Regions from separate parts of the Streptomyces sp. G5(2025) genome, predicted to be linked through region 2. Evidence: riboswitches for the same ligand, from Rfam matches in the RefSeq annotation. Region 2 holds a riboswitch; each other region holds the start of a gene.
What was found. Region 2 has a riboswitch for cyclic di-AMP ahead of ACOBQB_RS12290 (C40 family peptidase). Riboswitches for the same ligand answer to the same signal wherever they lie in the genome.

Region 1 (10,398 bases), on a different contig from region 2:
TTCATCAGTTCGCCGGTGGCGGGGTCACGCACGGTGTAGCCGGGCAGGCCATGCGCGCCGGGCGGCAGGCCCGTGCCGACGGAGGCGAGCGAGGTCGCGGTGGTGGCGGGGAAGCCGGCGGTGACGGGCCGCCCGGTGCCGCCGCGCGAACCGGGTAGCAGCGAGGTGAGGAAGGGCGCCTCCGCCGGGTGTGCCTTGAGCTGCTCCCAGCCGAGGCCGTCGATCAGGAAGACGCAGTTGCGGTCGGCGGGGGTCAGCTCGGCGATGGTCTGCGCCGCGTGGCCGGGCACGCCCTGGTGGGCGACGAGGGTCGGCAGCAGGTCGGCGAGCGAACCCGAGCCGTACGCGGGCACGGGGGCGGTGTCGAGGGCGAGTGGTTCCACGTCGTCCCAGGCGGGCAGCGACATCAGCGGGCGGTGTCCGCGGTCGCCTCGGACAGGGCCTGGGCGAAGACGAGGGTCTGACGCACGGCGTCGGGGCCGTCGCCCGCCTCGCTGACGCGCAGGCTCAGGTCGTCGGCGGTCGAGCTGCCGGTGTAGCCGTGGTCCGCCTCGCAGTTGGGGTCGCCGCAGGCGGCGGGCTCCAGGTCGATGCGGGAGACGGCGCCCCAGCCGATGGTCAGGACGACCTCGCGCGGCGGTGTGCCCGGAACGTACTTCTCCGGGTTGCCGACGACGCGGCTGAGGACGACCGAGGAGATCCGGCCGATCTTGACCGACTCCGTGGAGGTCGTCGCGTACGGCGTCGGGGAGGTGCCGTCCGCCGCCTGCTCGTCGGTGTGGCTGACGATGAAGCGCGTCCCGGTCAGGACGAGGACCGTGACGTGCCGGCGCACTTCGTTGGCGTCGAACGTCGTCTCCTGGTGAACCAGGTACGACCCGATGGCCTCGCCGCCGATCGCGGCCTCCACCGCCTCGGCCACGAGGGCCGGGTAGTAGCCGCTGCGCTCGATCGCCGCGCGCAGCCCCTGGGTCGTCGTACCGGTCTTTGCCATGCCGACCATCCTACGGCCCGGTGCGGGGGCGCTGGGCCCCCGTGGCCGCCCCGGTGCCCGTGGAGCGCGCTTCAGTACCCGGGGAGCGTCCGCGGGCCGAGATCGTCGCGGGCGGGCGGGGGCGCGAGGCGTACGGAGGCACCGAGGACGGAGAGGCCGTGCGGGGCGACGACCACGGGCTCCAGGGAGACGCCGACCACTTCGGGGTGGTCGTCGACGAGCCGGGAGACACGCTGGAGCAGCTCTTCGAGGGCCGGGGTGTCGACCGGGGCCGAGCCGCGCCAGCCGAAGAGGAGGGGCGCGGTCCGGATGGACCGGATCAGGGAACTCGCCTCGCGGTCGGTCACCGGGATGAGGCGGTGGGCGGTGTCGCCGAGCAGCTCGGAGGCGGCGCCCGCGAGCCCGAAGGAGAGCACCGCTCCGGCCGCCGGGTCGATGACGGCGCGTACGACGGTGTCGACGCCGCGCGGGACCATGCCCTGCACGACGGGCCGCAGCTCGGCGGGCTTGCCGAAGGTGTCGGTCAACTCTTGATAGGAGCGGCGCAGTTGTTCTTCGTCGGCGAGGTCGAGCCGCACCCCGCCGAGGTCGGCGCGGTGCCGCAGGTGCGGGGCCGTGGTCTTCAGGGCCACGGGGTAGCCGAGCGTGCGCGCGGCGTGCGCGGCGGCGTCCGGGTCCGGCGCGGGCAGGGCCCGTCGTACGCGGATGCCGTACCGCCTGAGGAGTTCGTGGGCGTCGGCCGGGGCGAGGGTGGTGCCACGGGGGTCGCCGTCCTTGCCCAGCAGCTCCGCGATGCGCTCGGCGGTGCCGCTCTCGTCGATGTCGTCGTACTCGTGCACCTTGCCGGGATCGGCGGCCTCGCGGCGCCACTGCGCGTACTTGACGGCTTCGGCGAGGGCGCGGACGGCGCGCTCGGCCGCGGGGTAGGCGGGGATGCGGTACTGCTCCGCCGGGGGCTCGTCGGTCGCGGGGGCGGCCTCCGGTGGCGTCTCGTCTGCGGCGGGGCGGTGTGCGGGGTGGTCCGGGTCGGCGCAGCCCGCGGTGCCGGGCTCTTTCGGCGGGGCGCCCGGCCGGGTGCTGGTCGCGGCGGAGAGGGCGTCGGCGAGGCCGCCGAGTTCGACGTGGACCACGGCGACGGGCTTCGCGGGGCAGCCGGCCGCGGCGGCCCGCAGCTCCGTGGCGAGCGTCTCGGGGTCGGCGGTGGCGCCGTCCTCCCGCACCCAGGGGATGGCGTTGACGATCACCGCGTCGCATCCCTCGTCCGACAGGGCCGCGGCGAGCGCGGCCCGGAAGTCCGCCGGGGTGGCCGCGGTCGTGAGGTCGCGGGGCGGCAGCGGTCGCAGCCCGTCGGCGACACACGCGTCGTACGTGAGGAGCCCGAGCGACTCGGAGTTGCCGAGGATCCCCACGCGCGGGCCGGACGGCAGCGGCTGCCCCGCGAGCAGCAGGCCCGCGTCGACCATCTCGGTGACGGTGTCGACGCGGATGACGCCCGCCTGGCGCAGCAGCGCGGAGACCGTGGCGTGCGGCAGGCGCGTGGCCTGTACGGCGTGGCCGGTGGGCGTGATGCCGCTGTGGCGGGCGCCCTGGACCACGACGAGCGGCTTGGCGGTCGCGGCCCGCCGCGCGAGGCGGGTGAACTTGCGCGGGTTGCCGATGGTCTCCAGGTACATCAGGGCGACGTCGGTGTCCGGGTCCTCGTACCAGTACTGGAGGAGGTCGTTGCCCGACACGTCGGCGCGGTTGCCGGAGCCGACGAACGTGGACAGTCCCGCGCCCCGGCGGTGCAGCCCGGAGAGCAGCGCGATGCCGATGGCGCCGGACTGGGTGAACAGACCGATGCGCCCGCGCGCGGGAGGCTCGGGAGCGAGCGAGGCGTTGAGCCGCGTCCGGGGGGAGGTGTTGATGACACCGAAGGCGTTCGGGCCGATGATGCGCATGCCGTACGAGCGGGCGTGGCGGACCAGTTCGCGCTGCCGCTCGCGGCCCTCGGCGCCGCTCTCGCCGTACCCGGCGGAGAGCACCAGGAGGCCCTGTACCCCACGCTCGCCGCACTCGGCGACGACCTGGGAGACCCGGTCGGCGGGCACGGCGACCACGGCGAGGTCCACGGGCTCCTCGATGGCCGTGACCGAACGGTGAGCGGGCACCCCGTCGACTTCGGAGCCTTCTTCGAAGGCGCTGTTCACCGCGTGGAGGCGCCCGGTGAAGCCGGCCTCCTTGAGGTTGCGCAGCACGCTGCGGCCCACGCCGCCGGGGGCGCGGCCCACGCCGATCACCGCGACCGAGCCCGGCGTCAGCAGGCGCTGCACGGACCGCCCCTCGGCGCGTTGTTCGCGGGCGCGCTGCACCGCGAGCGAGCGGTCGGTCGGCTCCAGGTCGAACTCCAGGCGTACGACGCCGTCCTCGAAACTGCGCTTCTGCTGGTACCCCGCGTCCGTGAACACCTTGATCATCTTGGTGTTGGCGGGCAGCACCTCGGCCGCGAAGCGGCGGATGCCGCGTTCCCTGGCGACCGCCGCGATGTGTTCCAGGAGCGTGGAGGCCACGCCACGGCCCTGGTGGGCGTCCTGCACGAGGAAGGCGACCTCGGCCTCGTCGGCGGGGGCGCTGGCGGCCATGCCGCGTTCGTCGATGCGGTCGTAGCGCACGGTGGCGATGAACTCGCCGCCCACGGTGGCGGCGAGTCCCACCCGGTCCACCTGGTCGTGGTGGGTGAAGCGGTGCACATCCTTGGCGGACAGCCGCGGGTAGGGCGCGAAGAAGCGGTAGTACTTCGACTCGTCCGACACCTGTTCGTAGAAGCTGACCAGGCGGTCCGCGTCCTCGGCCGTGATGGGCCTGATCCGGGCGGTGCCTCCGTCGCGCAGCACCACATCGGCTTCCCAGTGCGAGGGGTAGTCGTGCCGGTCCTGCTGATCCGACGGGGTCTGCATGGGGCCAGGGTACGGGTCGCGGGGGCGCCCGGGCCGGGTACGGTCGAGGAGGACCGGCGTCCCGTCGCCGGAGGGCCGGCGTCCGGTCGACGGAGCGGCAGCGTCCGGTCGACGGAGCATCCACAACGGCATGCGACAATGGTCTAGACAAGTGTGAGATACCTGGAAGGGCAGCAACACATGGCTGAGCGCCGCGTCAACGTCGGCTGGGCCGAGGGCCTCCACGCCCGACCCGCCTCCATCTTCGTCCGCGCGGCCACGGCCGCCGGCGTCCCCGTGACGATCGCCAAGGCCGACGGCAACCCGGTCAACGCCGCCTCGATGCTCGCGGTGCTCGGCCTGGGTGCCCAGGGCGGCGAGGAGATCGTGCTCGCCTCCGACGCCGAGGGTGCGGACGCCGCCCTCGACCGTCTGGCGAAGCTCGTCGCGGAGGGCCTCGAGGAGCTCCCGGAGACGGTCTGAACCGCGCAGTACCTGGACGCGCAGTACCTTTCAAAGGGTCCACCCTGGAACACGGGGTGGGCCCTTTGTTTTGCCTGGCGGCAGTTTAGTTGCGCATGGATGGAGAAACGGCCGGAATTAAATTGAACGGCCCGCATCTTTCTCACGCCGCTCGCTGTATACGGCAGCTGCGTTAATTCCTGAGGCTCACTGTGTTTACGGGATGTTGCACTTCCCTCACTTCGCTCACTTCCCTCGTAGGGCCGCCCCTCGGCGCACGGCGCAATCGGTGCGCGGCCGTCGCCCGCTCCGCGTGCCCGGCGGTCAGCGCCCTGGCCCGTTCCGCGTCCCCGCGGGCCACCGCGTCGACGATAGCCGCGTGTTCGGACCAGGAGGCGGCGGGCGCCGCCGGGGGCCCGACGACGTACATCCAGGCGAGTTTGTGCCGCAGCTGGCCGAGCAGCGTGACGAGGCCGGGGCTGCCGGAGGCCTGGGCGAGCGTCTCGTGGAACCAGCCGCCCAGCGAGCGCAGATCCTCCCCCTGCCCCTTCCGCGCGCGCTCCTGGCCCAGCCGTACGAGTCCGCGCAGGACCTTGAGGTGCGCGTCGGTGCGGCGCTGTGCGGCGCGGGCCGCGGCGAGCGGTTCGAGCACCGTGCGCAGCTCCAGGAGGTCGGCGGCCTCCTGCTCCGTGGGCTCGGCGACACAGGCGCCCGCATGCCTGCGCGTGACGACGAAACCCTCGGCCTCCAGGGTGCGCAGGGCTTCGCGCACCGGGACGCGGGAGACGCCGTAGCGGCGCGCGAGGAGCTCCTCGGTGAGCCGGCCGCCCCTTTCGTAGACACCGGCGACAATGTCGTCCCGGATGGCCGTGCATACCGAGTGCGCGGGAATGCGCATGACCGGACCTCCGCCTTAATCCCCGCGTAACGCGGTCGACCGACGCTCGTTCAGGAACTCTATGGCAGAGCTTCGGAATTTCCGATGGCGGGCCGGAATCCATGGATATTTTTTGGCCAAACGCGGGCGGGCCGGAAAATGACGCCGGAAACACCGAAGGCCCCGGCTCGCGTGAGCCGGGGCCTTCGGTCGGGCGCTGAGAGCGTCGGAGAGGTCAGACGTTGACACCGTGCGAGCGGAGGTACGCGACCGGGTCGATGTCCGAACCGTAGTCCGGGCCGGTGCGGGCCTCGAAGTGGAGGTGCGGGCCACTGGAGTTGCCGGTGGAGCCCGAGAGGCCTATCTGCTGGCCCGGGGTGACCGTCTGGCCGACGGTGACACCGAGGGACGACATGTGGCCGTACTGGGTGTACGTGCCGTCGTTCATCTTGATGACCACGTTGTTGCCGTAGGCACCGCCCCAGCCCGCCTCGACGACGGTGCCCGCGCCCACCGCGTGGACCGAGGTGCCGGACGCGGCGTGGAAGTCGACACCGGTGTGGCTGCCGGAGGACCACATGGCGCCGCCGGTCTGGTAGCCCGTGGAGACGTACGAGCCGGAGATCGGGGAGACGTAGGTGTTCAGGCGCTTGCGCTCGGCCTCGCGGGCGGCGCGCTCCTTGGCCTCGCGCTCCTTCTTGGCCTTCGCCTTGGCCTCGGCCTCGGCCTTGCGCTTCTCCTCGGCGGCCTTCTTCTTGGCGGCCTCTTCGGCCTTCTTGGCCGCAGCCGCGTCGTCGGCGGCCTGCCGCTGGGCGGCGGCCTGCGCGTCGATGCTGTCGGCGAGCGAGTCACCGACAGAGATCGCCTGGGTGAGTCCGGTGTGCTCAAGGGCGGCGTCGTCGGCGGCGGCGAGCGCCGGAGCGGCCAGGCCTCCGATGACACCCGTGGTGGTGATCGCGGCGACGCCCGCGACGTTCGCGGTCGTGCGGGTGAGGCGGCTGGGACGACGGTGCTTCCCGGTGGCACGGGTGAACGCCATGAAGCGGCTGATCCTTTCCTTCCTTCTCGCCTACCGGGTTAGCTGACGGGTTCGGAGCAGGAAGGTCTCCTACGAGTCCCTCACCTGATGGCAAGGTGCCCGATTCACCCCAGGGGACATGTGGGTCCCCGGCTCCCCTGGCTCGCGCCGTACGGGGACTCGGCGATGACTGTCCGGTGCCGCGGATGCGGCGTGGTGCGTGACGTACAGCCGGACCGACGCTAAACGGGCCGTCTTTCAATCCACAAACAGAAGACGTCTTTTGTAGCGCACGCCACACGCCAGACGGGCAACCTCCATATGAATTCGGACATATGGGGAGTAGGAGACCCCGGCCACCGAAACGGTCACCGGGGTCCTGATATGTCCTGACTGTCACTCAGCCATGTCCCGGCTGACGCTCAGCCGGGGGCTCAGCCGGCGACTCAGCCGGTGACCACCGTCACGTCTCCGATGCCGAGCGCCCTGACGGGCTCCTCGATCTCCGCGGCGTCCCCGACGAGGACCGTCACCAAGTGATCCTCCGGGAAGGCGCTCACGACGGCCGCGGTGGCCTCCACGGTGCCCGTCGTGGCCAGCCGCCGGTACAACTGCGCCTGGAAGTCGTCCGGGAGGTTCTGTTCGACCTGGTCGGCGAGCGTGGCGGCCACAGAGGCGGCCATCTCGTACTTGAGCGGGGCCACGCCCACCAGATTCTGCACCGCCACGTCGCGCTCGGCGTCGGTCAGGCCCTCCGCGGCGAGGGTGCGCAGGACCGTCCAGAGGTCCTCCAGCGCGGGCCCGGTGGAGGCGGTGTCGACGGAGCCGCTGATGGCGAGCATCGCGGCGCCTGTGCCGTCCGGGGCGGAACGCAGGACCTGGCCGAACGCCCGTACGCCGTAGGTGTAGCCCTTCTCCTCGCGCAGGACGCGGTCCAGGCGGGAGGTGAGGGTGCCGCCCAGGCAGTACGTACCGAGGATCTGGGCCGGCCAGACCCGGTCGTGCCGGTCCGGGCCGATGCGGCCGATCAGGAGCTGCGTCTGGACGGCGCCGGGGCGGTCCACGATGACGACACGGCCCGTGTCGTCGGCGGTGATCGCGGGCATCGGGCGGGGTTCTGCCGTGCCACCCGTCCAGGTGCCGACCGTGTCCGCGAGGACGGCGTCCAGGTCGGTGCCCGCGAGGTCGCCGACGATTACCAGGGTGGACGTGGCGGGACGGACGTGCGTCTCGTAGAAAGCGCGCACCGCGGCCGCGTCGATGGCCGTGACCGTCTCCTCGGTGCCCTGGCGGGGTCGCGACATGCGCGAACTCGCCGGGAACAGCTGCCGGGAGAGCTCCTTGGCGGCGCGGCGTGCCGGGTTGGCCGCCTCGTGCGGGATCTCGTCCAGGCGGTTGCGTACGAGCCGTTCGATCTCGCTGTCGGCGAAGGCCGGGGCCCGCAGGGCGTCGGAGAGCAGACCGAGCGCCTTGGGGAGGCGGGAGACCGGTACCTCAAGGGAGACACGGACGCCGGGGTGGTCGGCGTGCGCGTCCATGCTGGCGCCGCACCGGTCGAGCTCGGCGGCGAACTCCTCCGCCGAGTGCTTGTCGGTGCCTTCGTTGAAGGCCCTCGCCATGATCGTGGCGACGCCGTCGAGGCCCTCCGGCTCGGCGTCCAGGGGCGCCTCCAGGTGGACCTCCACGGCGACGACCTGCTGGCCGGGGCGGTCGCAGCGCAGCACCGTGAGGCCGTTGGGCAGCGCGCCGCGCTCGGGGGCGGGGAAGGCCCACGGCTTGGCCGTACCGGCCTGGGGCTGGGGGTGGAACTGCATCGTCGCGGCCTCGGTCACTTCGCCGCCTCCTCTTCCTCTGCGGTCTCGGCGGCGGCCTCGGTGCCCTCGGCGGCCTCGTCGTCGTCGGCCAGGGGTTCGTAGACGAGCACCGCGCGGTTGTCCGGGCGCAGGCGGGCCTTGGCGATCTCCTGCACCTCCTCTGCGGTGACGTCGAGCACGCGCTGCACGGCGCTGAGGGCGAGCTGCGGGTCGCCGAACAGGACCGCGTAACGGCACAGTTCGTCCGCGCGGCCCGCGACGGTTCCGAGACGGTCGAGCCACTCGCGCTCCAGCTGGGCCTGGGCGCGCTCCATCTCCTCCGGAGTAGGGCCTTCCGCGGCGAAGCGGGCCAGCTCCTCGTCGACGGCGGCCTCGATGACCGGCACCTCGACGTCTCCGGAGGTCTTCACGTCCAGCCAGCCGAGCGAGGGCGCGCCGGCGAGGCGCAGCAGGCCGAACCCGGCGGCGACGGCCGTACGGTCGCGGCGCACGAGCCGGTTGTAGAGCCGGGAGGACTCGCCGCTGCCGAGGACCGTGAGGGCGAGGTCGGCCGCGTCGCACGCGCGCGTGCCGTCCTCCGGGAGGCGGTAGGCGGCCATGAGGGCACGGGCCGGCACGTCCTCCTCGACGACCTCGCGCAGCTCCTTGCCGATGCGCTCCGGAAGGGAGCCGTCACGCGGCGGCTGCTTGCCGTCGTGCGAGGGGATCGACCCGAAGTACTTCTCGACCCAGGCGAGCGTCTGCTCCGGGTCGATGTCGCCGACGACCGACAGGACGGCGTTGTTGGGCGCGTAGTACGTACGGAAGAACGCGCGCGCGTCCTCCAGCGTGGCCGCGTCCAGGTCGGCCATGGAGCCGATCGGCGTGTGGTGGTAGGGGTGGCCCTCCGGGTAGGAGAGGGCGGTCAGCTTCTCGAAGGCCGTGCCGTACGGGACGTTGTCGTAGCGCTGGCGGCGTTCGTTCTTGACGACGTCGCGCTGGTTCTCCATGGACTCCTCGTCGAGCGCGGAGAGCAGCGAGCCCATCCGGTCGGCCTCAAGCCACAGGGCCAGCTCCAACTGGTGGGCGGGCATCGTCTCGAAGTAGTTGGTGCGCTCGAAGCTGGTCGTGCCGTTCAGGGAGCCGCCCGCCCCCTGGACCAGTTCGAAGTGGCCGTTGCCGTGCACCTGCTTCGAGCCCTGGAACATCAGGTGCTCGAAAAGGTGAGCAAGGCCGGTACGCCCCTTGACCTCGTGACGGGAGCCGACGTCGTACCAGAGGCAGACCGCGGCGACCGGGGTCAGGTGGTCCTCGGAGAGCACCACGCGCAGGCCGTTGGCCAGCCGGTGCTCGGTCGCTGTCAGGCCGCCGGAGCCGGCCTCGGCTGTGGCCGTGTGACCCATGGGCATGTACGTCCCTTCGATCGCTGGATCATGGTGATCATCGCTGGACCCAGAACAATTTCCTGCCAGTTCTGCCAGTCCTGCCACTGTATGCAAGCGTGTGGACACCTGACGAAGTTCCCGGGTCCGCCCTCGGCGTACTTCGCGGGGTGACGCGCGGCCGTCGACACGGGGCGTGGTCGGCGTTGTCAGTGGGACAGTCCACAATGGTCGGCGTCAGAACCCGCACTTGTTGGTGAAGGAGCCGCAGCAGCGATGGCCCGCCGCAGCACGAAGACCCCGCCGCCCGACGACTCGTTCGAGGAGAAGATCCTCGACATCGACGTCGTCGACGAGATGCAGGGCTCCTTCCTTGAGTACGCGTATTCGGTCATCTACTCCCGGGCCCTGCCGGACGCCCGCGACGGCATGAAACCGGTGCACCGCAGGATCGTCTACCAGATGAACGAGATGGGCCTGCGCCCCGACCGCGGCTATGTGAAGTGCGCCCGTGTCGTCGGCGAGGTCATGGGTAAGTTGCACCCCCACGGCGACGCGTCGATCTACGACGCGCTGGTGCGCATGGCCCAGCCCTTCTCGATGCGCCTCCCGCTGGTGGACGGCCACGGCAACTTCGGCTCGCTCGGCAACGACGACCCGCCGGCCGCCATGCGCTACACCGAGTGCAAGATGGCCGACGCCACCTCCCTGATGACGGAGTCGATCGACGAGAACACCGTCGACTTCGAGCCGAACTACGACGGCCAGGAGATGGAGCCGTCCGCCCTCCCGGCGGCCTACCCGAACCTCCTGGTCAACGGCGCGTCGGGCATCGCGGTCGGCATGGCGACGAACATGCCGCCGCACAACCTCGGCGAGGTCATCGCGGCCGCGCGCCACCTGATCAAGCACCCGGGGGCCGACCTCGAAACGCTGATGAAGTACGTGCCGGGCCCC
Region 2 (10,398 bases):
ATCGCCCCGAGGACGCGGACATCCCGTACGGACGGCAGGGCCGCCGCCTCCGCCAGGCCCTCGCGCAGACCCGTCTCGATGCGCTTGACCTCGCTCTGCCAGTCCTGCCCGAGCAGCAGGTCGATCGAGGCGCCCGCCACCGCCGCGGCCAGCGGGTTGCCCATGAACGTCGGCCCGTGGGCGAGGACCGGGAGCTCGCCCCGCGAGATGCCGTCCGCGACCCGCGCCGTGCACAGCGTCGCCGCCATCGTCAGATAGCCGCCGGTCAGGGCCTTGCCGACACACATCACATCGGGCGTGACACCCGCGTGGTCCGCCGCGAACAGCGCACCCGTACGGCCGAAGCCCGTCGCGATCTCGTCGAACACCAGGAGCACGTCGTGCGCGTCGCACGCCTCGCGGAGCACGCGAAGATAGGCGGGGGAGTGGAACCGCATCCCGCCCGCACCCTGCACCACCGGCTCCACGATCACGGCGGCCAGTTCCCCCGCGTGCCGCTCGATCAGCTCACGCAGATGATCCGCGTACCTCTCCTCGTACGCGTCCGGCGGCGCGTCCGCGAACACCTGCTGCGGCAGGACCCCCTGCCACAGCTCGTGCATGCCGCCCACGGGATCGCACACGGACATCGGCTGCCACGTGTCGCCGTGGTAGCCGCCCCGCCACGTCAGCATCCGCCGCTTCTCGGGGCGACCCACCGAACGCCAGTGCTGGAGGCACATCTTCACCGCGACCTCGACCGAGACCGAGCCAGAGTCGGTGAGGAAGACATGCTCCAGACCCTCGGGAGACATGTCGACAAGGCGCTTCGCCAGCGCCACGGCGGGCTCGTGCGTCAGCCCGCCGAACATGACGTGGCTCATCCGGTCGAGCTGGCCGCGCACCGCTTCGTTCAGCACCGGGTGGTTGTAGCCGTGGATCGCGGACCACCACGACGACATGCCGTCGATCAGCTCGCCCGAGCCGCCCGCGAGCCGCAGCCGCACCCCGCTCGCCGACTCCACGACCAGCGGCTCCTGGCGCCCCGGCATCGGGCCGTAGGGGTGCCACACATGGCGACGGTCCAGTTCGAGGAGATCGCCCAGGGGAAGCTCAGGCATTGGGCGCGAGGTCCGTTCCCGCGCCCCGGCGGCGTACCGCCACCAGATCCGTCCGCGCCTCGCCGGCCTTCGCCTCGCCGGCCTTCGCCGCGGCCCCGCACGGACCGCAGCCGCCCCCCTCGTGCGATCCGCAGCCCACGGCGGCGTCCGCGCCCGCCCGGTGCTCGGGCAGCGTCACCTGGTCCGTGCCCTCGACCTCGAAGCCGGCGTCGGCGATCATGTCCAGGTCCGCCTTGCCCGCCTGGCCCTCGCTGGTGAGGTAGTCGCCGAGGAAGATCGAGTTGGCGATGTTCAGGGCGAGCGGCTGCATCGAGCGCAGGTGGACCTCGCGCCCGCCCGCGATGCGCACCTCGATGTCCGGGCAGACGAAGCGCACCATCGCGAGGATGCGCAGGCAGCGCTGCGGGGTGAGGTTCCACTCCTTGGCCAGCGGGGTGCCCTCGAAGGGGATCAGGAAGTTCACCGGCACCGAGTCCGGGTCGAGCTCGCGCAGCGAGAAGACCACGTCGACCAGGTCCTCGTCGCTCTCGCCCATGCCCGCGATCAGCCCCGAACAGGCGGAGAGCCCCGCCGCGTGCGCCTTGCGCACGGTGTCCACGCGGTCGGCGTAGGTGTGCGTCTTGGTGATGTCGGCGTACGTCGCCTCGGAGGTGTTGAGATTGTGGTTGTACGCGTCGGCGCCCGCGCCCCGCAGCCGCTCCGCCTGACCGTCCGAGAGCAGCCCGAGGCAGGCGCACACCTCGACGCCCTCGTTCTGCTCCTTGACCGCCGCGATGGTCTGCGCCACCCGGTCCACGTCACGGTCGGTGGGCCCGCGGCCGCTGGCCACCAGGCAGACCCGCTTGGCGCCGCCCGCGACCCCGGCCGCCGCGGCCTGCGACGCCTCGTCGGGCTTCAGCCACGTGTACTTGAGGATCTCGGCCTTCGAGCCGAGCCGCTGCGAACAGTACGAACAGTCCTCGGGGCACAGCCCCGACTTGAGGTTGACCAGATAGTTGAGTTTCACCCGCCGCCCGAACCACTGCCGCCGCACCTTCCCGGCGGCGGCCACTACGTCCAGGAGTTCGTCGTCGGACGTGGCCAGCACGGCCAGCGCCTCTTCACGGGTCGGCAGCTCGCGCCGAAGCCCCTTGTCCACCAGCGTGTTCAGCAGATCCATGGCGCTGATCCTTACGCACGGCAGCGTCCCCGGCCAAGGAGAGTTCGCACAACAGAAACGCTTTGAGGTGTGGGTATTGCCACACCCTGGCCAGGTGGCACGGCGGCTAAGGTCTGTGCAATGTCTACAAACAGGCACCCCGTGTCAGGCGCGCCCGGGTCCGGCGCCCGGCGCCCGCCGCGCGCGCCGCACTCTCCGTTCGACTGGCTCGACGAGCAGGCCAGGCTCCGCGCCGACGCCGGCCTCGTCCGCACCCTGCGCCCGCGCGCGGCCGACGCGGGCGGCCACCTCGACCTGGCGAGCAACGACTACCTGGGGCTGACCCGGCACCCGGAGGTCACCGAGGGCGCCGCCGCGGCGGCCCGGCGGTGGGGCGGCGGCGCCACCGGCTCCAGGCTCGTCACCGGCTCCACGGAACTCCACGCCGAACTGGAACGGGAACTCGCCGACTTCTGCGGCTTCGAGGCGGCGCTCGTGCTCTCCTCCGGCTACGCGGCGAACCTCGCGGCGGTCACCGCGCTCGCCCCGCACGGCTCGCTGATCGTCTCCGACGCGGGCAACCACGCGTCACTGATCGACGGCTGCCGCCTCGCGCGCGCCACGACCCAGGTGGTGCCGCACAGCGACCCCGACGCGGTGCGCAAGGCGCTGGCCGCCCACGACGGTCGCGACGGCCCCGCCGTCCTGGTGTCCGATTCGGTGTTCTCGGTCGACGGCGACGCCGCGCCGCTGGCCGAACTGGCGAACGTATGCCGGGAGTCCGGTGCGGGGCTGATCATCGACGACGCGCACGGCCTCGGTGTCCTCGGCGACGGCGGCCGGGGCGCACCGCACGCCGCGGGACTCGCGGGGGCCGCCGACACGGTGGTCACGCTCACCCTCTCGAAGTCCTTCGGCAGCCAGGGCGGCGCCGTGCTCGGCCCCGCCAAGGTCATCGACCACCTGGTGAACGCGGCGCGTACGTTCATCTTCGACACGGGGCTCGCGCCCGCCGCGGCGGGCGCCGCGCTCGCGGCCCTGCGGCTGCTGCGCCGCGAACCCGAACGGGCCGCGCGGGCCCGCCAGGTCGCCGCCGAACTGCATCGTCGTCTCACGGCCGAGGGCCTGTCGGCGGTACGTCCCGACGCCGCCGTCGTCTCCGTGCGCGCGCCGGCGCCCGAGTCGGCCGTGCGCTGGGCCGCCGACTGCCGGGCCGCGGGTCTGGCAGTCGGCTGCTTCCGGCCGCCGTCGGTACCGGACGGAATTTCGAGGCTGCGGCTGACCGCCCGCGCGGACCTCACCGACGAACAGATCGCCGATGCCGTACGAGTGATCAGCCGCACCGCACCCCGCTGAGACGACCCGGCCCTGCCCGGGGGCCGGGCCGCGGTCAGCGGAGGCTGTCGAGGAACGTCTCCCAGGAGCCGGGGGAGAAGAGCAGGGCGGGCCCCGCGACGTTCTTCGAGTCACGCACGGCCAGCAGGCGGGCCGCAACGTCGGAGTGGAGCGTGTCGAGGGTGGCTGTCTCGACGCAGTTGTTCATTCCGTTGCTGCGGCTGCCGCGCTGCCACCGCGCGCCCTGAAGGGTGGTGCTGGAAGGTACGTGCCGAGGCAGTGCGGTCATGGTGCCTCCTTACGCGCCGTCGATGAGTCCGGCGATGAAATCCTCTGAGTCCTCGGGTGAAAGCGCCTGTTCCTGAAGAGAGTTGAAGGCCTCCGCGTATGCCTGGAGGTCTTCCTTCCGTTCGAGATAGAGGCTACTCGTCAAGTGGTCGAGAACAACCAAATCCAGATCAGCAGTGGTCGGAAATGACAAAATAACGAAAGGCCCCATGAGGCCCACATGCTCGCCGGAGGAGAACGGAAGCACCTGAAGTCGCACCTGGGGCAACTGTGTCACCTCCTGTAACCGTGCGAGCTGTTGTGCGAAAACCTGCGGCCCGCCCACCGAACGGCGCAAAACAGCCTCGTCCAGGACCACGCTCAGCCGCAGCGGCGGCTCCGCGCGCAGCACGTCCTGACGGGCCAGGCGGACCTCCACCAGCGCGTCGACCTGCTCGTCGGGCAGCCCGCCGACCGCGGCCCGCGTGACGGCGCGCGCGTACTCGGGGGTCTGGAGCAGCCCCGGGACCACCGAGGTCTCCAGGGTCCGCACCCAACTCGCCTGCGCCTCCAGGCTGATGAAGTCGCGGTACGCGGCGGGCAGCAGGTCGCGGTAGGCCTTCCACCAGTGGTGACGCCCCGAGGCGCCGGTGTCGTCGGCCCCGGCCAGGGCCACGAGCAACTCGCTGAGGTGCGGGTCCCTCACCTCGTACGCGTCGAGCAGGAGGCGTACGTCCGTGGCCTTCACGCCGCTGCAGCCCGTCTCGATCCGGCTCACCTTCGACTGGTGCCAGCCGACCTTGGCGGCGGCCTGGCTGCTGGTGAGTCCCGCGAGGCCGCGCAGCGCACGCAGTTCGGCGCCGAGCCGGCGGCGGCGCACCGCTGGGCCGTACTGCATGTCCGTCTCCTTCCGGACCGATCCTTCGGGTCTCCCGGCGGCAGAGCGGGGGGACAGGGGCGACAGTAGAGGAAGTGGCGCCCGCGCGCCCAAATACGGTCGCTCGTGGCAGAGTTCACCGCTTCGAGCGACAGATATATGCACATCTCGGTGGATCGTCACCCGTGACCGGCAAAGGAATGGGAGGCTGGCGCGAAGCACCAGTCCGGGGCCGTCCTCGAGTCATCCGCTCCGAGTCGGAGACCGACCCCGGTGGGAAAGGGACAGCGTCGCCATGGCAGATCACCAGGAAGCATCCGTCACTCTGCCGAGCGATCCCGCCTCGGTCTCGGCCGCCCGCGCGTACGTGGCGAACGTACTCACGGAATGGGGCCTGCCGGGCGAGGCCGAAGTGGCGGACACGATCAGACTCATCGTCTCAGAGCTCGCCACCAACGCCGTGCAGCACACCCGAGGGCAGTCGCCCACCTTCACGGTGGACGTACAGCTCGACCGGGACGAGCGCCTGCGGATCGGCGTCACCGACAGTCACCCACGCTATCCGAGGCGGCTGCCGGCCGCCGTCCAGCAGGACAACGGCCGTGGCATGGTCATCATCCGCTGGCTGACGGCCGAATGCGGCGGCAAGCTCTCCGTCAGCCCCACGGCCGAGGGCGGCAAGACCGTGTGGATCTCCCTGCCCTGGACGGCGCCCGTCCAGCAGGGGCGCCGCTGACGCCGCGCACGCGACCTCCCGGTGCGGCTCAGCCCGTACCCGCCGAGCGCCCGAACGCCCCGCGCAGCAGCGCCCGGAAGGAATCGGCCGCGGGGCCCGACTCGTCGGTGCGGTAGGCGACGGAGATGGTCCGCCGCAGGCCGCCGGGGTCCAGGAGCCGCATGCCGACCGGTGTCGCGGCGGTGCGCGCCACCATCTCCGGCACCACGGCCACGCCGAGCCCGGCGCTGACGAGGGCGCAGACCAAGGCGTAGCCCGGAGTGTCCACCACGACGGCGGGTGTCGCCCCGGCCTCGGCGAGGGCCCGCTCCACGGCCTGCCGGGGCGGGTGGTCGGGCGCCATGCTGATCACCGGCTGTCCGGCCAGCTCGGCGAGCGGCAGCCGCGACGTCCCGCTGGTGAGGGCGTGCCCCGGCTGGGCCACCAGGACCAGTTCCTCCACGAGGAGGGGCTCGGCCGACACCGAGGCGGGCAGCGGCGCCGGGTCGGCGGGCTCGTAGGCGTGGGTGAGGGCGAGGTCGACCTCACCCGCCGCCACGGCCGCGACTCCGGACGGCGGTTCGTGGTCCGTCACGGTCAGCCCCACCTCCGGATGGGCCCTGCGGAACGCCGACAGGACGGGCGGCAGCAGATGGATGCCCGCCGTCTGGAACGTACCGAGGCGCAGCCGTCCGCCGGAGAGCCCGGCGAGCCGCGCCAGTTCGTGCCGGGCCCGCTCCATCTCGTCGAGCACCCGCCGCGCGTGCCCCACGAGCAGCTCACCGGCCCCGGTCAGCCGAGCCCCGCGGTGATGGCGCACCAGGAGAGCGGCGCCCGCCTCCCGCTCCAGCTTGGCCAGCTGCTGGGAGAGCGCGGGCACGGTGTAGCCGAGGCGCTCGGCGGCCCGGGTGATCGAACCGGCCTCGGAGACCGCGACGAGCGCGGCGAGCCGCGTGGGGTCGTACATACGAATCTCCCGTCGGCGGCGCGCCGCGGTATGTGCCGGGGCTAAACGTCTGCTTAAGGCAGACCCAGGATATTGCACATACCCGCTGAAGGCTCGCGCCCGGCAGGCTGGGCGGCATGGACGCACAACTGGTCGCCTTCACCGGCGTCGCCGCGGGCATGGTCGCCATGCCGGGCGCCGACTTCACCGTCGTCGTACGCAACGCCCTCGCCTCGCGCGGAGCGGGAGTCCTCTGCGCGGTGGGCGTCGCCGCCGGGCTGCTGGTGCACTCCGCGCTGGCGGTCGCGGGCGTCGCGGCGGTCCTCGCGGCCGTGCCCGCGCTCTTCAGGGCGCTGCAACTCCTCGGCGCTGCCTATGTGCTCCACCTCGCCTTTCGCGCGCTGAAATCCGCGGTGGCAGCGCGGCCCCCGACGGGCCACGAGCCGGTGGCGCGGGGCGGCGGTCTGCGTGAGGGCTTTCTCACCAACGTCCTGAACCCGAAGGCGCCGATCACGTTCCTCAGCGTGCTGCCGCAGTTCGTGCCCGAGGGCAGCCCGGCGATGCCGAGGACGCTGCTGCTCGCGGCCGTCGTCGTGGCGCTCGCCCTGCTGTGGTTTCCCGCCGTGGCCCTCACGGTGGACCGGCTCGGCAGATGGCTGCGCGGCCCGCGCGCCGCACGGGCCGTCGAAGCCGTCACCGGCACCGCTCTCGGTGCGGTGGGCCTGGTGCTGCTCCTCGCACCCCTGCGGGCGTGACGTGCGAGCGGTGCTCGGCGGCGGGCGCCGTGAACAGCGCCGGCCGCCGAGCACCTCCGAAGTGCCCTGGGGCATCTCCGAAGACAGACGGGTCAGCGGACCCGGCCGTACCAGACGCTCTTGCTCCAGATCTTGTCCTTGCGTACCACGGTCCCCCTCTTCGGTGCGTGCCAGATGCGGCCGTCACCCGCGTAGATCCCGACGTGGTAGACGTTCCGGCCCGAGTGGAAGAACACCAGGTCGCCCCGGCTCCGCTGGGACTTGGCGATGTGCCGCGTCTTGTTGTACTGCGCGGCGGCGGTGCGCGGCAGCTTCTTGCCCGTGCGCTTGTACGAGTACAGCGTCAGGCCCGAGCAGTCGAAGCGGTTGGGCCCCACCGCTCCATAGCTGTAGGGGGAGCCCTTCTTGGACGCCGCGATCTTGAGCGCCTTTGTCCCGTGAGTGGCTGCCTCCGCCTCCGACGTGAACCCGGGGGTCACGATGGTGGCGCCTACGACGGCGAGGGTGAGAGCCGATGCGGCCCCCGTCCTGCCGAGCAGCGACGGAACGTGATTCAGCGCGGTCATGCGTAACCCTTCGTCAGCCGCCTGTGAAGGATGACCTGTCGGGTTCGGGCAGGCGAAGATGCCCGGCCGCGTCGTGCTCTGCGGCTTCACCCCAAGGGCGTCGTCCGGACTTTCCGGGCGGGCCCGCCGTGCTTGGGTCCTCCACTCCTGCCGATGCACCGATGTCGACCGGTCATCCGGGTGGCGGCAGGACTCGGCGTCCGCCCGGATCGCCCCGCCGCTGTGGCGGGGTCTTGTCGTCGGAAGGGATCTTGACCCGAAAACAGCTCGAAAACCGAGTCGAAACGACGTTTTGTGAGGCTCCTCACGACTGATCCGTTCGGGTGGACGCTGTCGAATTCGACTCTCCGCGGCCGTGGCTGACGATGGTTCGACCAGCACTGGAACGTCTTATTCCGTCCTCGCCGTACGTCCCCGGCGCAACTCTCGACCGCGTGATTAAGGGGTCCCGGCTACGCCGACTGAGGTAGCCCATCTGGTCCGTTTTAAAGCGGAACCGGACGTTCTAGCGAGCGGAACGCGTCGTTCAGCGGCCTGCCGACGGTGGCACGCCCACCCGCCCGGCCCGCCGCTCGCCGTCGAGAACGCGCAGCGCCCGCGCGAGCGTGGCGGCGTGCACCTCGCTCTCGCCGCGCTGATGCATGAGGGTCAGCGCGTCCCGCAGGGCCGTCGCCCGGCCGACCAGGGCCTGGGCGGCGCGCAGCCCGCCGTAGGTGTGCTCGGCGCGGGCGGGGTTGATCCGGCCGAGCAGATCCACGACTTCGAGGTAGCGGTCGATCAGCTCGGCCTCCGCGCGGGTCAGGGCGGGCAGCGCGGGCAGTTCGGGTGGCAGCATCCGCGGGTCACCTCGTCCCGTGGGCGCCGAGCGAGGTCTTGCGGCTCGTCACGATCCGGTCCACGAGCCCGTACTCCACGGCGGCGGGGGCGTCGAGGATCTTGTCCCGCTCGATGTCCGCGGTGATCCGCTCGCGGTTCTGCCCCGTGTGTCGCGCGAGGAGTTCTTCGAGGAGCTCCCGGGTCCGCAAGATTTCGTCGGCCTGGATCGCCAGGTCGCCGGCCTGACCCTGGATCGGTTCGGCGAAGGAGGGCTGGTGGATCAGGACCCGCGCCCCGGGCAGCGCGTGCCGCTTGCCGGGGGTGCCGGCCGCCAGCAGGGCGGCGGCGGCCGACGCGGCCTGCCCGAGGCAGATCGTCTCCACGTCACAGCTGACGAACCGCATCGTGTCGTAGATGGCGGTCATCGCGCTGAACGAGCCGCCGGGGGAGTTGATGTACAGCGAGATGTCGCGGTCGGGCGCCAGGTACTCAAGGTGCATGAGCTGCGCCATCACGTGGTTCGCCGACGTGTCGTCGACGGGGGTGCCGAGAAAGACGATGCGCTCTTCGAGCAGCCGCGCGTACGGATCCAGGGTCCGCGTCCCCGAGCTGGTGCGTTCGGTGAACTCGGGCAGGACATAACGGGCGGACGGACGGTACGACGGACGGTACATGGCACGCCTCTCTTGTACGGGGTGACGGAGGAGACCGGCTCTCCACCCAACTCTCCGTCAAAAACGTACAGGACGTACGTTATTCCGAGCGAGAGACGTGCCGCGGTGATCCTGTGGAGGGCTCAGGCGGGTAGCCCTATATCGACATGTCGACGATGAAGCTGATCTCGATCATCTGACCGGGGAAGGTGAGTTCGGTGACGCCGAGGGCCGTGCTGGCGGGCCGATGGTCGCCGAAGTACGCCAGGTTGCCTGCCGCTGTCGTCATGGCGTTCTGTCGCATGTTCACGACGTACAAGTTCTGTGAGACGACCTGGTTCCGGGTGGCGCCGTAATGGTCCAGGACCTTGTCCAGATTGGCGTACGTCAGCTTGAGCTGGGCGGCGAAGTCGTCCGCGTGTACGAAGGTGCCCGACTCGTCGAGTGCGAGCTGACCGGAGACGTGGATCAGCTCGCCGGACCTGATCGCCTGCGCGTAGCCGAAGTCGCTCTCGGCCGGGATGTCATAGGTGAAGACGTCGATGGTGGTCAAGGTGGTCGCCCTCCTGAGGTGCTCTCTTGTGGTTACTCAGGAACTGTAGGAGAGTGACGCCCGACCTGGAAGAACGCACTTTTCGGTGACTGGGGAACCTGATGGTGACCAAGCAATTGCTCAAAGGCCTGCCCGAGGACGCGGACCTCAGGCGCGCGGACTCGCTGGCGCGGGAGATCTTCTCGGACGTCGCCAACAAGTGGGCGCTCCTGATCATCGAGGCGCTCGGTGACGAGACGCTGCGCTTCAGTGCCCTGCGGGACGAGGTCGAGGGCATCAGCCACAAGATGCTCACGCAGAACCTGCGCATGCTGGAGCGCAACGGCCTGGTCGAGCGGACGGTGCACCCCACTGTGCCGCCGCGCGTCGAGTACACCCTCACCGACGCCGGCCGGGGCCTGCGCGCCACGGTCGATGCCATGTGCGAATGGACCCACCGCCACCTCGGTCACATCGAGGCGTCGCGCTTCCGCTTCGACGCCTGAGGGCAGCGCCTGCGGTACCGGACCCGTCCGGCACCCGGCGTCACAGTTCGGCCTCCGCGATCCATGGCAGGGCGAGCTGACAGGCGGTCTCCACCGTCTCGGCTTCGGCGAAGCCGGGCGTGCCCAGACAGTGCCGCGCCAGTTCGCGCAGGCTGTCGCCGCGCTGCTGTTGGCACGTGTCCGGCGCGTGAC
Region 3 (10,398 bases), 2.8 Mb from region 2:
GACGCAGCCCACGTCCACCGAGCGGGCCGCGAGGACCTCGTCGGTGCCGACCACGAACTCCGTGGAGCCGCCGCCGATGTCGACGACGAGGTACGGCGTGGCCAGGTCCGTACGGCCCGTCAGCTCCTTGGTCGCGCCGGTGAAGGAGAACTCCGCCTCCTGCGCGCCGGTGATGACCTCCGGCTCGACGCCCAGGATGTCCACGACGCCCCGGACGAACTCGTCGCGGTTCTCCGCGTCACGGGAGGCGGAGGTGGCGACGAAACGGATGTGCTCGGCGCCGTGCTCCTTGATGGCCTCGGCGTACTCGCGGCAGGCCGCGAAGGTGCGTTCCAGGGCCTCGGGGGCGAGGCGGCCGGTGCGGTCCACGCCCTGGCCGAGCCGGACGATCGTCATCCGCCGCTCCAGCTCGACCAGCGCGCCCGTGGCCGGGTCGGCGTCCGCCACCAGGAGGCGGATCGAGTTCGTGCCGCAGTCGATGGCGGCGACCCGGGTCACTCGGCCCCCTCGGGGGCGCACGGCGTGACGCACGGCCCCTTGGCCCACCACTCGGGCAGCATCGCGAGGGCCTCGTCGCCGAGCGGGTTCACGCCGGGCCCGGCGGCCAGCGAGTGGCCCACCAGGACGTGCAGGCACTTCACGCGGTCCGGCATGCCGCCCGCGCTCGGGAAGCCCTCCAGGACCTCGATGGCGTCGCGGCGCGCGAGGTAGTCCTCGTGGGCCGCGCGGTAGGCGGCGGCCAGCTCGGGGTCGGTCGTGAGCCGCTCCGACATCTCCTTCATGACGCCGTTGGCCTCAAGGGTGCCGATCGCGGACGCGGCCCGCGGGCACGTCAGGTAGTACGTGGTCGGGAACGGCGTCCCGTCCGGGAGGCGCGGCGCGGTCTCGACGACGTCCGGCTGACCGCAGGGGCAGCGGTGCGCGATGGCCCGCAGGCCGCGCGGCGGGCGGCCGAGTTGCTGCTTGAAGGCCTCGACGTCGGCGTCGGTCGGCTCGGTGCGCTCAGTGGTCGGCGGGGGCGTGTCCATGCCTGTCTGCCCGTCTTTCCATGTTCGTGGGTCAGTCGTCGGGGCGGTCGGCCTTGTCGACGCCGTCCCAGACGTTCGAGTACCAGGGGCGCGTCGCCACCCCCTGGTCCGTGCGGCGGCTCTGCGCCGCCGCCGGGTCGATCACCGTGAAGCCGGTCTCGCCGGGCATCACGTAGTGCAGGCGGTCCCGGATGCGCTGCTCCGCGTACGCGTCGTCCTGCCAGCGGGCCTTCTCGTCGCGGAGCTTCTCGACGTCCGCGCGGTGTTCGGCCTGCTGCCGGCGCAGGTCGTCGATCTCGGCGCGCTGCGAGACGTACTGCCGCATCGGATAGGCGAGCGCGACGACGAGGGAGCAGAGCACGAGCGCGAGGAGCGCGGCGCGGCCGGTGAGCCGGGAGCGGCGGGCCTGGCGCTTGGTCTGGGAGCGGTAGACCCGCTCGGCGGTCTGCTCGCCGAGCAGCCGCAGTCGGGTAGCGGTGGAGAACCGGTCCTTGGTCCCGGCCTTGGCCATGGTTCCGCCTCCCCAGAGCAGCGCGCTGCCACACGTACGTACGTCCCCGCACACGGTACGGGACCGGGTGCGGGGACGTAGGTAACTACAGCGTGGCTACAGCTCAGCCCTTGCTGTGCTACTGGTTCGCGGAGCGAAACCGCGGGAACGCGCTGCGGCCTGCGTAGACCGCCGCGTCGTCGAGGATCTCCTCGATGCGCAGGAGCTGGTTGTACTTGGCGACGCGCTCGGAGCGGGCCGGGGCGCCGGTCTTGATCTGGCCGCAGTTGGTGGCGACGGCGAGGTCGGCGATGGTGACGTCCTCGGTCTCACCGGAGCGGTGCGACATCATGCACTTGAAGCCGTTGCGCTGGGCCATCTCGACGGCGTCCAGGGTCTCGGTCAGCGAACCGATCTGGTTGACCTTGACGAGCAGGGCGTTCGCGGAGTTCTCCTCGATGCCGCGGGCCAGGCGCTCCGGGTTGGTGACGAACAGGTCGTCGCCGACGAGCTGCACCTTGTCGCCGAGCTTCTCGGTGATGGCGTTCCAGCCGGCCCAGTCGTCCTCGAACAGCGGGTCCTCGATGGAGACGAGCGGGTACGAGGCGACGAGCTCCGCGTAGTACTCGGTCATCTCGGCGGCCGTGCGGGACGCGCCCTCGAACTGGTACGTGCCGTCCTTGTAGAACTCGGACGCGGCGACGTCGAGGGCGAGCGCGATCTGCTCGCCGGGGACGTAGCCGGCCTCCTTGACGGCCTCAAGGATGAGGTCCAGGGCGGCGCGGTTGGAGTCGAGGTTCGGGGCGAAGCCGCCCTCGTCGCCGAGGCCGGTGGCCAGGCCCTTGCTCTTCAGGACCTTCTTCAGCGTGTGGTAGACCTCGGTGCCCCAGCGCAGCGCCTCGGAGAACGACTCGGCGCCGATCGGCGCGATCATGAACTCCTGGATGTCGACGTTGGAGTCGGCGTGCGACCCGCCGTTGAGGATGTTCATCATCGGGACGGGCAGCAGGTGCGCGTTCGGACCGCCGAGGTAGCGGAACAGCGGCAGGTCGCTGGCCTCGGAGGCGGCGTGCGCGACGGCGAGCGAGACGCCGAGGATGGCGTTGGCGCCGAGGGAGCCCTTGTTGTCGGTGGCGTCCAGGTCGAACATCGCCTGGTCGATCAGGCGCTGCTCGGTGGCGTCGTAGCCGACGAGCTCCGGGCCGATCTGCTCGATGACGGCGAGGACGGCCTTCTCGACACCCTTGCCCTGGTAACGGTTGGGGTCACCGTCACGGAGTTCGATGGCCTCGAAGGCACCGGTGGAGGCACCGGACGGGACGGCGGCACGACCGGTGCTGCCATCGTCGAGGCCGACCTCGACCTCGACCGTGGGGTTGCCTCGGGAGTCCAGGATTTCCCGGGCTACGACGACGTCGATGGACGGCACGAGCATCTCCTTCTGGGAGTGTGACGCGTAAACACGATTACGCCGGGCCGCTTCGGCCCTGCGTCTCCTGAGCCTAACCGGCCCGGAGCCTTCGGCCAGCCGACCGCCCGCCCCCTGGGACACGCGAGGCCCCAAATGGCTGGGAAACAGGGCGTAAGCCCACGTTTTCTACTCGCTGGTAGCGAACAAGGGGACCGAGCGGGGTGCGGACATGGCCCCGCCCCGGTGCGTACGGGGGATATGCGCACCGGGGCGGGGAGCCCGTGGGGACGGGGAGCGCGGCCGTGCTTCCGCCGAGGCACGGCCGCTTCTTCGGGAGGGAGCCGGGGTCAGCTCAGGTGGAGCTGCTGGCCCGGGTAGATGAAGTCGGCGTTGTCGATGATGTCGCCGTTGAGCTTGTAGACCTTCTGCCAGCCGCCCTTGACGTCGTGCGCCTCAGCGATCTTGGACAGCGTGTCGCCGGTCTTGACCTTGTACTCGCCGTCGCCCTTCTCGACCGTCTTGCCGGTCGGCGTCTCGACGGTCTTCTTGGACTCGGTCTGCGGCGCGGGCTGCGGCTTCGGAGCCTGCTGCGGGGCCGCCTGCTGCTGCGGGGCGGCCTGCTGCTGCGTCTGCTGCGGCTTCGGGGCCTGCTGCGTCTGCTGCTGCGGGGCCTGCTGCTGCGGGGCGCCACCGTTGTACGCGGCACCCGAGAGGCCGACGCCACAGTGCGGCCAGGCACCCTTGCCCTGGCCGGCGAGGACCTTCTCGGCGATCGCGATCTGCTGGGCCTTGGAGGCCTTGTCCGCGGTGGGCGCGTACTTCGTGCCGCCGTACGCGGCCCAGGTGGAGGGCGAGAACTGCAGGCCGCCCTGGTAGCCGTTGCCGGTGTTGATCGACCAGTTGCCGCCGGACTCGCACTGGGCGACGGCGTCCCACTCAGCGCCGGTGGCCGCGGAGGCCGAACCGGCGGCCATCAGCGGGGCGGCCACGGCGGCACCGGTGACACCGGCGAGCGTGACGACACGGGTGGCCTTGGACGGACGACGGTGCTTGCCCTTGCTGGAAAACAGCATGAGTTCATCCCCTCACCGACGCCTGCGAGGTGAGCTGTCGGGTTCGGGCCAGTGAAGTTGCCCGGCCGCACTTCTTGAGTGCGACTTCACCCCTAGCCGGTCCCGTACGTCCCGCTCCTCCTCGGAGCTCGACGTCCGGACCCGGCGGCTTACCTTGGGTCCCCCGCTCCTGCCTACGGCGCTCGAAGCGACGACTGTTCCCGTCCGGCCGTTGGCAGGATTCGGCGTACCGACCGGCGGGGCCCACCAATGGCGGGCGGTGACGACGGTAATCACGCGATCCCCGGAATTTCAAAGGCGATCAGGGCTTCTGAGACCCATCTCTCACTCGCACCAATACGGACATACAGCGCGAAGCGACCAGTAGACGGTTCGTCAATTACCCTTACTTTTCGCCCAAATCGAGGCTCTGACCGGGGAGAATGAGGTCCGGGTCGGCTCCGACGGTCTTCTTGTTCTCGGTGTAGAGCTCGTGCCAACCGCCCTCGACGTCCAGGTCGTCCGCGATGGCCGACAGGTTGTCACCGGAGCGGACCGTGTACGTCCCGTCCGCGACCTTCCCGGTGCGCTCGGCACCACGCGAGGCGTGCCGGCCCGCACGGTCGCCGCCGCTGCCGCCCTCGCTGCCGGAGGAGGGGTTCTCGTCCGCGCGGTCGCCGCGGTGGCGGCCGGGGGCGGAGTCGCCGGAGGGGGCGGCCGGGTCGTCGGACCCGGGGAAGTGTTGTCCGTCCGACCGGACTTGCCGGTGCGGTCCGCTCCGGCCTCGCCGTTGTCGCCCTTGCCTCCCTTGCCTCCCTTGTCGTGATTCTTGTCTCGGGAGGTGTCGTGCGAACCGGGCGTGTCGTTGCTCGCGCCGTCGGAGGAGGCAGGGGCTTCTGACGTGTCGTCGGAGGCCTTGCCGGAGGACTTGTCGGTGTTCTTGCCCGTGCCGTTGCCGGAGCCCTTGTCGGCGTCCTTGGCGGAGTCCTTGGCGGCGTCCTTGGCGGCGTCCTTGGCGGCGTCCTTGTTGGTGTTCTCGTCCGCCTTCTTGCCCTTGGACTCCTTGGGCCCCGTCGGACCGTTCGTGTCCGACGGGTCGGCGGGCTCCGGGGCGACCGGGTCGCCCGGGTCGACGTCGGCCGCCGCACCGCCATCGGTGAGCCCGGCGATCGGGGCGCAGCTCGGCCAGGCTCCCGGGCCCTGCCCGTCGAGGATCCGCTCGGCCACGGCGATCTGCTGGGACTTGGAGGCCTGGTCGGCGCTCGGCGCGTAGTCGAGGCCGCCGTGCTTCTCCCACATCTCCTCGGAGAGCTGGAGTCCTCCGTAATAACCGTTCCCGGGGTTGGCGCTCCACGCGCCGCCGCTCTCGCACTCGGCGAGCTTGTCCCACGTGACCGTCTCGGCGGCGCTCGCGCTGGTGGCTCCGAGCAGCGGGATGGCGATGGCGGATCCGGTGACTCCTGCCGCGACGATGAGGGCCGGGGCCTGGCGGGGGCGTCGGTGACGACCATTGCCGGAGAGCATGCGGTTGCCTTTCAGGAGACTGTTACGGCGACTTGGGCACCGGGTGCCCGAGTCGACGTGAACGTAGCCGCACTCGAACGCTTGTCACAAGTCGATGCAGCGGAGATCACGCGAACATCACAGTTGTGACGCCTCGTCAGGAGGCTGGTGTTCCGGTGCCGTTTTCTGTGCGTCTGTGAACTTCACCGGCAGCGTGCGCAGTCCCCGCATGATCAGCCCGCCACGCCACCGCAAATCCGCCGGATCGGCCGCCAGTTGCAGCTCGGGCAGGCGCCTGAGCAGCGTCGCGAGGGCGGTCCGGCCTTCCAGGCGGGCGAGCGGGGCGCCGAGGCAGTAGTGGATTCCGTGGCCGTAGCCGAGGTGCTGGTTGTCGCCGCGGGAGAGGTCCAGGGTGTCGGGCCGCTCGAAGCGTTCGGGATCGCGGTCGGCGGCGGCGAGAACGACGAGGACGGGGTCGCCCACAGCGATCCGCTGTCCGCCGATGGTCAGCTCCTCGGTGGCGAACCGCCAGGTGGCCAGCTCCACGGGGCCGTCGAAGCGGAGCAGTTCCTCGACGCCGGTCTCCAGCAGGCCCATGTCGCCCCGCGCCAGCGCCTCCTGTAGCCGTGCGCGCTGCTCGGGGTGGGTGAGGAGGGCGTACATGCCGTTGCCGATGAGATTGACGGTGGTCTCGAAGCCGGCGAAGAGGAGGATGAAGGCCATGGCGGCGGCCTCGTTCTCCGTGAGGTGCTCGCCGTGGTCGGAGGCGCGGATGAGGCCGGAGATGAGGTCGTCGCCGGGGTCGAGGCGCTTGCGGTGGATCAGCTCGGCGAGGTAGCCGCGCATCTTCTTCACGGAGCGGGCGACGCCGCCGCGGGGTCCACCGCCGTGTCGGATCATCATGCCCGCCCAGTCCCGGAAGTCGTCCTGGTCCTCGCGGGGGACGCCGAGCAGGTCGCAGATGGCGTAGATGGGGAGCGGGAAGGCGAACTCGTGGATGAGGTCGGCCTCGCCCTTCGCCACGAAGGCGTCGATGAGGTCGTCCGTCAGCTCCTGCACGCGCGGTGCGAACTCGGCGACTCGGCGCGGGGTGAACGCCTTCGACACGAGGAGCCGCAGGCGGGTGTGGTCCGGCGGGTCGATGTTGAGCAGATGTGTCATCAGCTCGGCCTTGCGCTCGCCGGGGATGCCGGTCTTGCCCTTGGCGTGGGCGGGCTCGTCGTGGTGGGCCGGGTTCTTGCTGAGCCGCTGGTCGGCGAGTGCCTGCCGCGCGTCCGCGTAGCGGGTGACCAGCCAGGCCTCGACGCCGCTGGGCAGCGTGGTTCTGTGTACCGGGGAGTTCTCGCGCAGCCAGGCGTAGACGGGGTAAGGATCGGTGGCGAACTCCCAGGTGAAGAGGTCGGGCTGCGGGGTTTTGGGCGGGGCGGGGGTGCCTGCGGCGGGCGGTACGGGGCTCTTGGTGGCGGGCGGGGTGGGGTGCGGGTGCTGGTCGTGCATGAGGTGACCGTAACCGGCGGCGGGTGGTGGCGAGGGCGGGCTGCCGGTGCCTGGTGGGCTTCGGCCGCCCGCGCCCCTCCCTCGCCTGCGGCGGGCCCTTCCGCCTGCGCGTCTGCCCGGCCCTCGCCCGGCGAGTGCGCGTCGTGGTTGCTCGCGCTGTTTCCCGCGTCCCTTAAGCGGTGGCTTCGGCCATCCGTACCGCGTCGCGGTAGGCCCGCGCGGCGGCGCGCAGCGCCGCCTCCGGGTCGACGCCCTGTGCCTCCGCCCGTAGGGCCAGGGCGAGGAGTTCGTAGCCCGCGCCCTCCCCCGACGGCATCTCCACCTCAAGGCCCGCCGTCCGGACGCGCGAGGCCAGCTTCGCGGTCAGGGCCAGGGCCGGCTGGCCGAGGGGGATGCCCTCCGTCACCGATGAGCGCTGTTTCTCCACCGCCTTCGTGCGGAGCCAGTGCGCCTTCACGTCCTCCGGGGTGTCCGCCGAGTCGTCGCCGAAAACGTGCGGGTGGCGGTGGATGAGCTTGTCGACGATGCCGCCCGCGACGTCGTCGATGGAGAACGGCTCGTCCTCCTCGCCGGGGCCGCCCTCCTCCGCGATCCGCGCGTGGAAGACGACTTGGAGCAGCACGTCGCCGAGTTCCTCCCGCAGCTCCTCCCGGTCACCGTCCTCGATCGCCTCGACCAGTTCGTACGCCTCCTCGATCGCGTACTTGGCCAGGCCCTTGTGCGTCTGCCGCGACGACCACGGGCACGCGACGCGGATCCGGTCCATGACCTGCACCAGGTCGAGCAGGCGCGCGCCCGGCAGGTCGTAGGAGGCGGGGAGCAGCTCCAGGTCCGGCATCGCGACGCGGCCCGAGCCGGCGAGGCGGGCCAGGCCGTCGGTGAGGGGGCGGTCGCCCTCGGCGGTGGCGACGACCACGACCGTGCGGCCGCCCGCGCAGGCGTCCACCAGCTCCTCGGCGCTCGGCGACGCGTGCGTCACGGTCACGCCCGCCTCGCGCAGGTACGGCAGCTGCGGGTGACCGGCGTCGGCGCACAGCACCTCGTCGGCGCCGCGCAGGGCCTGCCAGGCGGGCCAGGACAGGAGGCCGGGCGCGACGCGGTGGCTGGTGGTCAGCAGGACGACGCGGCCGGTGGACGCGTCGGCCGGGGGCTGGGTCTCGGTGTCGTTCACCTCTCGAACGTAACCCAGCCCGCGGCTACGCCTACGCCTGCGGTTCCTGCGACCCCTGAGCGGAGCCCCCGCCCTCGGTGACCTCCCGCACCCACGGCGTCTTCGCGTCCACCCGCTTGTTCTTGTCGACGTCCCACGTGCCGTAGCGCGGGTTCAGGTCGACGTCGAGCTTCTTGGAGGCCGCGGTGAGGGCCTTCCAGAAGAGCGCCTGGCCCTCGGGCGACTGCATGTCCGCGCCGAGCTTCTTCGCGAGCTTCTGCGCCTCGATCTCCGTGCGCAGGCTGTCGTCGAGGCGGGCCGGGGCGACGCCGTACTGCTGGAGCCAGCCCTGTTCCAGCGCCTTCCTGCCGCCCGCCTGCTGCTCCAGGCCCGCCCGCATCCGCTGGATGTCGCGGCGCGTCACGCTCACCCCGGCGTCGGCGGCCGCGCGGTGCAGGACCTTGTCGAGCACCATCGTGTGCAGCGTGCTGCGGGTGAGGCCGCCGGACTTGGCGATGGCCTGCTCGTACTGCGTGTCGTCGGGGACGGCGGCCCGCTGCGCGTCGCGCACCTCGTTCACCCGGCTCTCCAGCTGCGCGACCGTGATGCGGTCGCCGCCGACCACGGCCGCGGCGCCGGGATGCGCCTCGCTGCCGCAGGCGGTGAGGAGGGGGGCCGCGACGAGCGCGGCGGTGGAGAGGGCGAGCGCGGTGCGACGACGGCGGTGCAAGTGGGCCTCCCGTTGGAGATTGTGCGGCGGTGCACAAAGTCTTGCGGTGATCGATGGTAGGCAGTGGCCGTCTTCTCGGCCAGCTATTCGGCAGCTATTCGACCAACGATTTCCCGGGAGTTGGGGCACCCTCCGCCCCGCCGTACGAGCGTCAGCCGCGCACCTGTCCGAGCCACAGCAAGGTCCGCCGGATCTCCGCGGGGAACGGGTGGCCCGGCCCGTGCAGCAGCTCCGCGTCATGCAGGAGGCGCGCCAGGGTGTCGTGGGCGGCGGGCCGGTCGCCGAGGGCCAGCAGCAGGTGGCCGATGCGGCGGCGGATCTCCAGGGACTGGCGGCGGTCGTCCGTCGCGTACTGGTTCTCGTAATAGGGGAGCAGCGCGCGGTACTCGGCGAGGGCCGCGGCCGGTTCGCCGAGCTGCTCCAGGCACTGCGCGGCCTCGTAGCGGAACTGGAGGGAGTGCGGGTCGGCGTGGCCGGACTCGGCGGCCCGCTCGTCGGCGAGGCGCCGCAGCTCGGGCAGGGCACGGCGGTACTGCCCGTCGTCCATGAGGGTGGCCGCGTACTGCTTGCGCAGGGTGCGTACGACGGGTGAGTGCTCGCCGTGCTGGGCGGCGGCGGTCGGCAGGATCGCGCCGAGGATGTCCACGGCCTGGGTGATGCGGCCCTCGCCGAGGAGGCGCCGGACGTCCTCCACGGCCCGGGCGACGTCCTGCCGCGGCGGCGAACCGGGCGGCCCGGGCGGCCGCGACGGCATGTCGGGGGCGGGCGCGGGCGTCGCGGCGCGGTCCGGCCAGGGCGCGAGCGGCCGCAGGAAGGGCCGGGTGGGGTCGAGCGGGCGGCCGGAGGGGATGCCGCGGGCGGGCAGCAGCGGCGCCAGTTCCTCGTAGACGTGCTGGGCGCTGGCGGGGCGGTGCTGGGGGTCCTTGGCGAGCAGGCGCAGGACCAGGGACTCCAGGGTCTCGGGCACCTCGGGGCGCAGCCGGCGGACCGGCAGCGGCGGCTCGTACAGGTGGCGGTGCAGCACGCCGAGGGCGGTGGAGCCGGAGAACGGCACGTCGCCGCTGAGCAGTTCGTGCATCAGCACGCCGAGGGCGTAGAGGTCGGTGTACGGGCCGACCGCGCCGCCCATCGCCTGCTCCGGGGCCATGTACGCGGGGCTGCCGATCGGTGAGCCGGTGTGGGTGAGGCGGGTGGTGTCGGTGTCCATCACGGAGGCGATGCCGAGGTCGAGGACGCTGATCGTGCCGTCCTGCTTCACCATCACGTTCCGCGGCTTGAGGTCGCGGTGGACGATCGGCACGGCGTGCACCGCGGAGAGCACGGCGCACAGCTGCGCGGCGACGGCGACGGTCCACTGCCAGGGGTAGGGGTCGTGCTCGGCGAGGTGGTCGCCGAGGTCGGCGCCGTCGACGTACTGCATGACGAGGAAGAGGGCCCCGTCCTCGGAGGGCTCGCTGCCCGCGTCGTGGACGGTGACGAGGCCGGGGTGGTCGACCTGCGCGGTGACACGGCACTCGCGCACGAAGCGGCGGCGCAG

Region 1: it holds a riboswitch for cyclic di-AMP, as region 2 does, so the genes downstream of both, ACOBQB_RS08330 (M23 family metallopeptidase) here and ACOBQB_RS12290 (C40 family peptidase) in region 2, are expected to answer to the same signal.
Region 3: it holds a riboswitch for cyclic di-AMP, as region 2 does, so the genes downstream of both, ACOBQB_RS24925 (transglycosylase family protein) here and ACOBQB_RS12290 (C40 family peptidase) in region 2, are expected to answer to the same signal.

Annotation. Positions count from the first base shown of each region.
Region 1 covers NZ_JBMUZT010000002.1:1,829,742-1,840,139, forward strand. Annotated here, with positions in the region: gene ACOBQB_RS08305 (alkaline phosphatase family protein) at 1-407, opposite strand, end outside; gene ACOBQB_RS08310 (DUF5998 family protein) at 407-994, opposite strand; gene ACOBQB_RS08315 (GNAT family N-acetyltransferase) at 1,066-3,930, opposite strand; gene ACOBQB_RS08320 (HPr family phosphocarrier protein) at 4,111-4,392, shown strand; gene ACOBQB_RS08325 (GntR family transcriptional regulator) at 4,565-5,269, opposite strand; gene ACOBQB_RS08330 (M23 family metallopeptidase) at 5,484-6,287, opposite strand; cyclic di-AMP (ydaO/yuaA leader) riboswitch at 6,300-6,462, opposite strand; gene ACOBQB_RS08335 (M16 family metallopeptidase) at 6,713-8,098, opposite strand; gene ACOBQB_RS08340 (M16 family metallopeptidase) at 8,095-9,468, opposite strand; gene ACOBQB_RS08345 (DNA gyrase/topoisomerase IV subunit A) at 9,718-10,398, shown strand, end outside.
Region 2 covers NZ_JBMUZT010000006.1:340,598-350,995, reverse strand. Annotated here, with positions in the region: gene ACOBQB_RS12330 (adenosylmethionine--8-amino-7-oxononanoate transaminase) at 1-1,100, opposite strand, end outside; gene bioB (biotin synthase BioB) at 1,093-2,259, opposite strand; gene ACOBQB_RS12320 (8-amino-7-oxononanoate synthase) at 2,380-3,594, shown strand; gene ACOBQB_RS12315 (DUF397 domain-containing protein) at 3,629-3,862, opposite strand; gene ACOBQB_RS12310 (helix-turn-helix domain-containing protein) at 3,872-4,738, opposite strand; gene ACOBQB_RS12305 (ATP-binding protein) at 5,013-5,453, shown strand; gene ACOBQB_RS12300 (LysR family transcriptional regulator) at 5,482-6,399, opposite strand; gene ACOBQB_RS12295 (LysE family translocator) at 6,516-7,133, shown strand; gene ACOBQB_RS12290 (C40 family peptidase) at 7,226-7,699, opposite strand; cyclic di-AMP (ydaO/yuaA leader) riboswitch at 7,703-7,870, opposite strand; gene ACOBQB_RS12285 (hypothetical protein) at 8,226-8,534, opposite strand; gene ACOBQB_RS12280 (ATP-dependent Clp protease proteolytic subunit) at 8,542-9,189, opposite strand; gene ACOBQB_RS12275 (RidA family protein) at 9,326-9,721, opposite strand; gene ACOBQB_RS12270 (winged helix-turn-helix transcriptional regulator) at 9,823-10,206, shown strand.
Region 3 covers NZ_JBMUZT010000006.1:3,126,508-3,136,905, forward strand. Annotated here, with positions in the region: gene ACOBQB_RS24905 (exopolyphosphatase) at 1-498, opposite strand, end outside; gene ACOBQB_RS24910 (DUF501 domain-containing protein) at 495-1,028, opposite strand; gene ACOBQB_RS24915 (FtsB family cell division protein) at 1,060-1,539, opposite strand; gene eno (phosphopyruvate hydratase) at 1,658-2,947, opposite strand; gene ACOBQB_RS24925 (transglycosylase family protein) at 3,277-4,002, opposite strand; cyclic di-AMP (ydaO/yuaA leader) riboswitch at 4,007-4,193, opposite strand; gene ACOBQB_RS24930 (transglycosylase family protein) at 4,378-5,505, opposite strand; gene ACOBQB_RS24935 (cytochrome P450 family protein) at 5,623-6,981, opposite strand; gene ACOBQB_RS24940 (nucleoside triphosphate pyrophosphohydrolase) at 7,154-8,152, opposite strand; gene ACOBQB_RS24945 (SurA N-terminal domain-containing protein) at 8,184-8,861, opposite strand; gene ACOBQB_RS24950 (protein kinase domain-containing protein) at 9,013-10,398, opposite strand, start outside.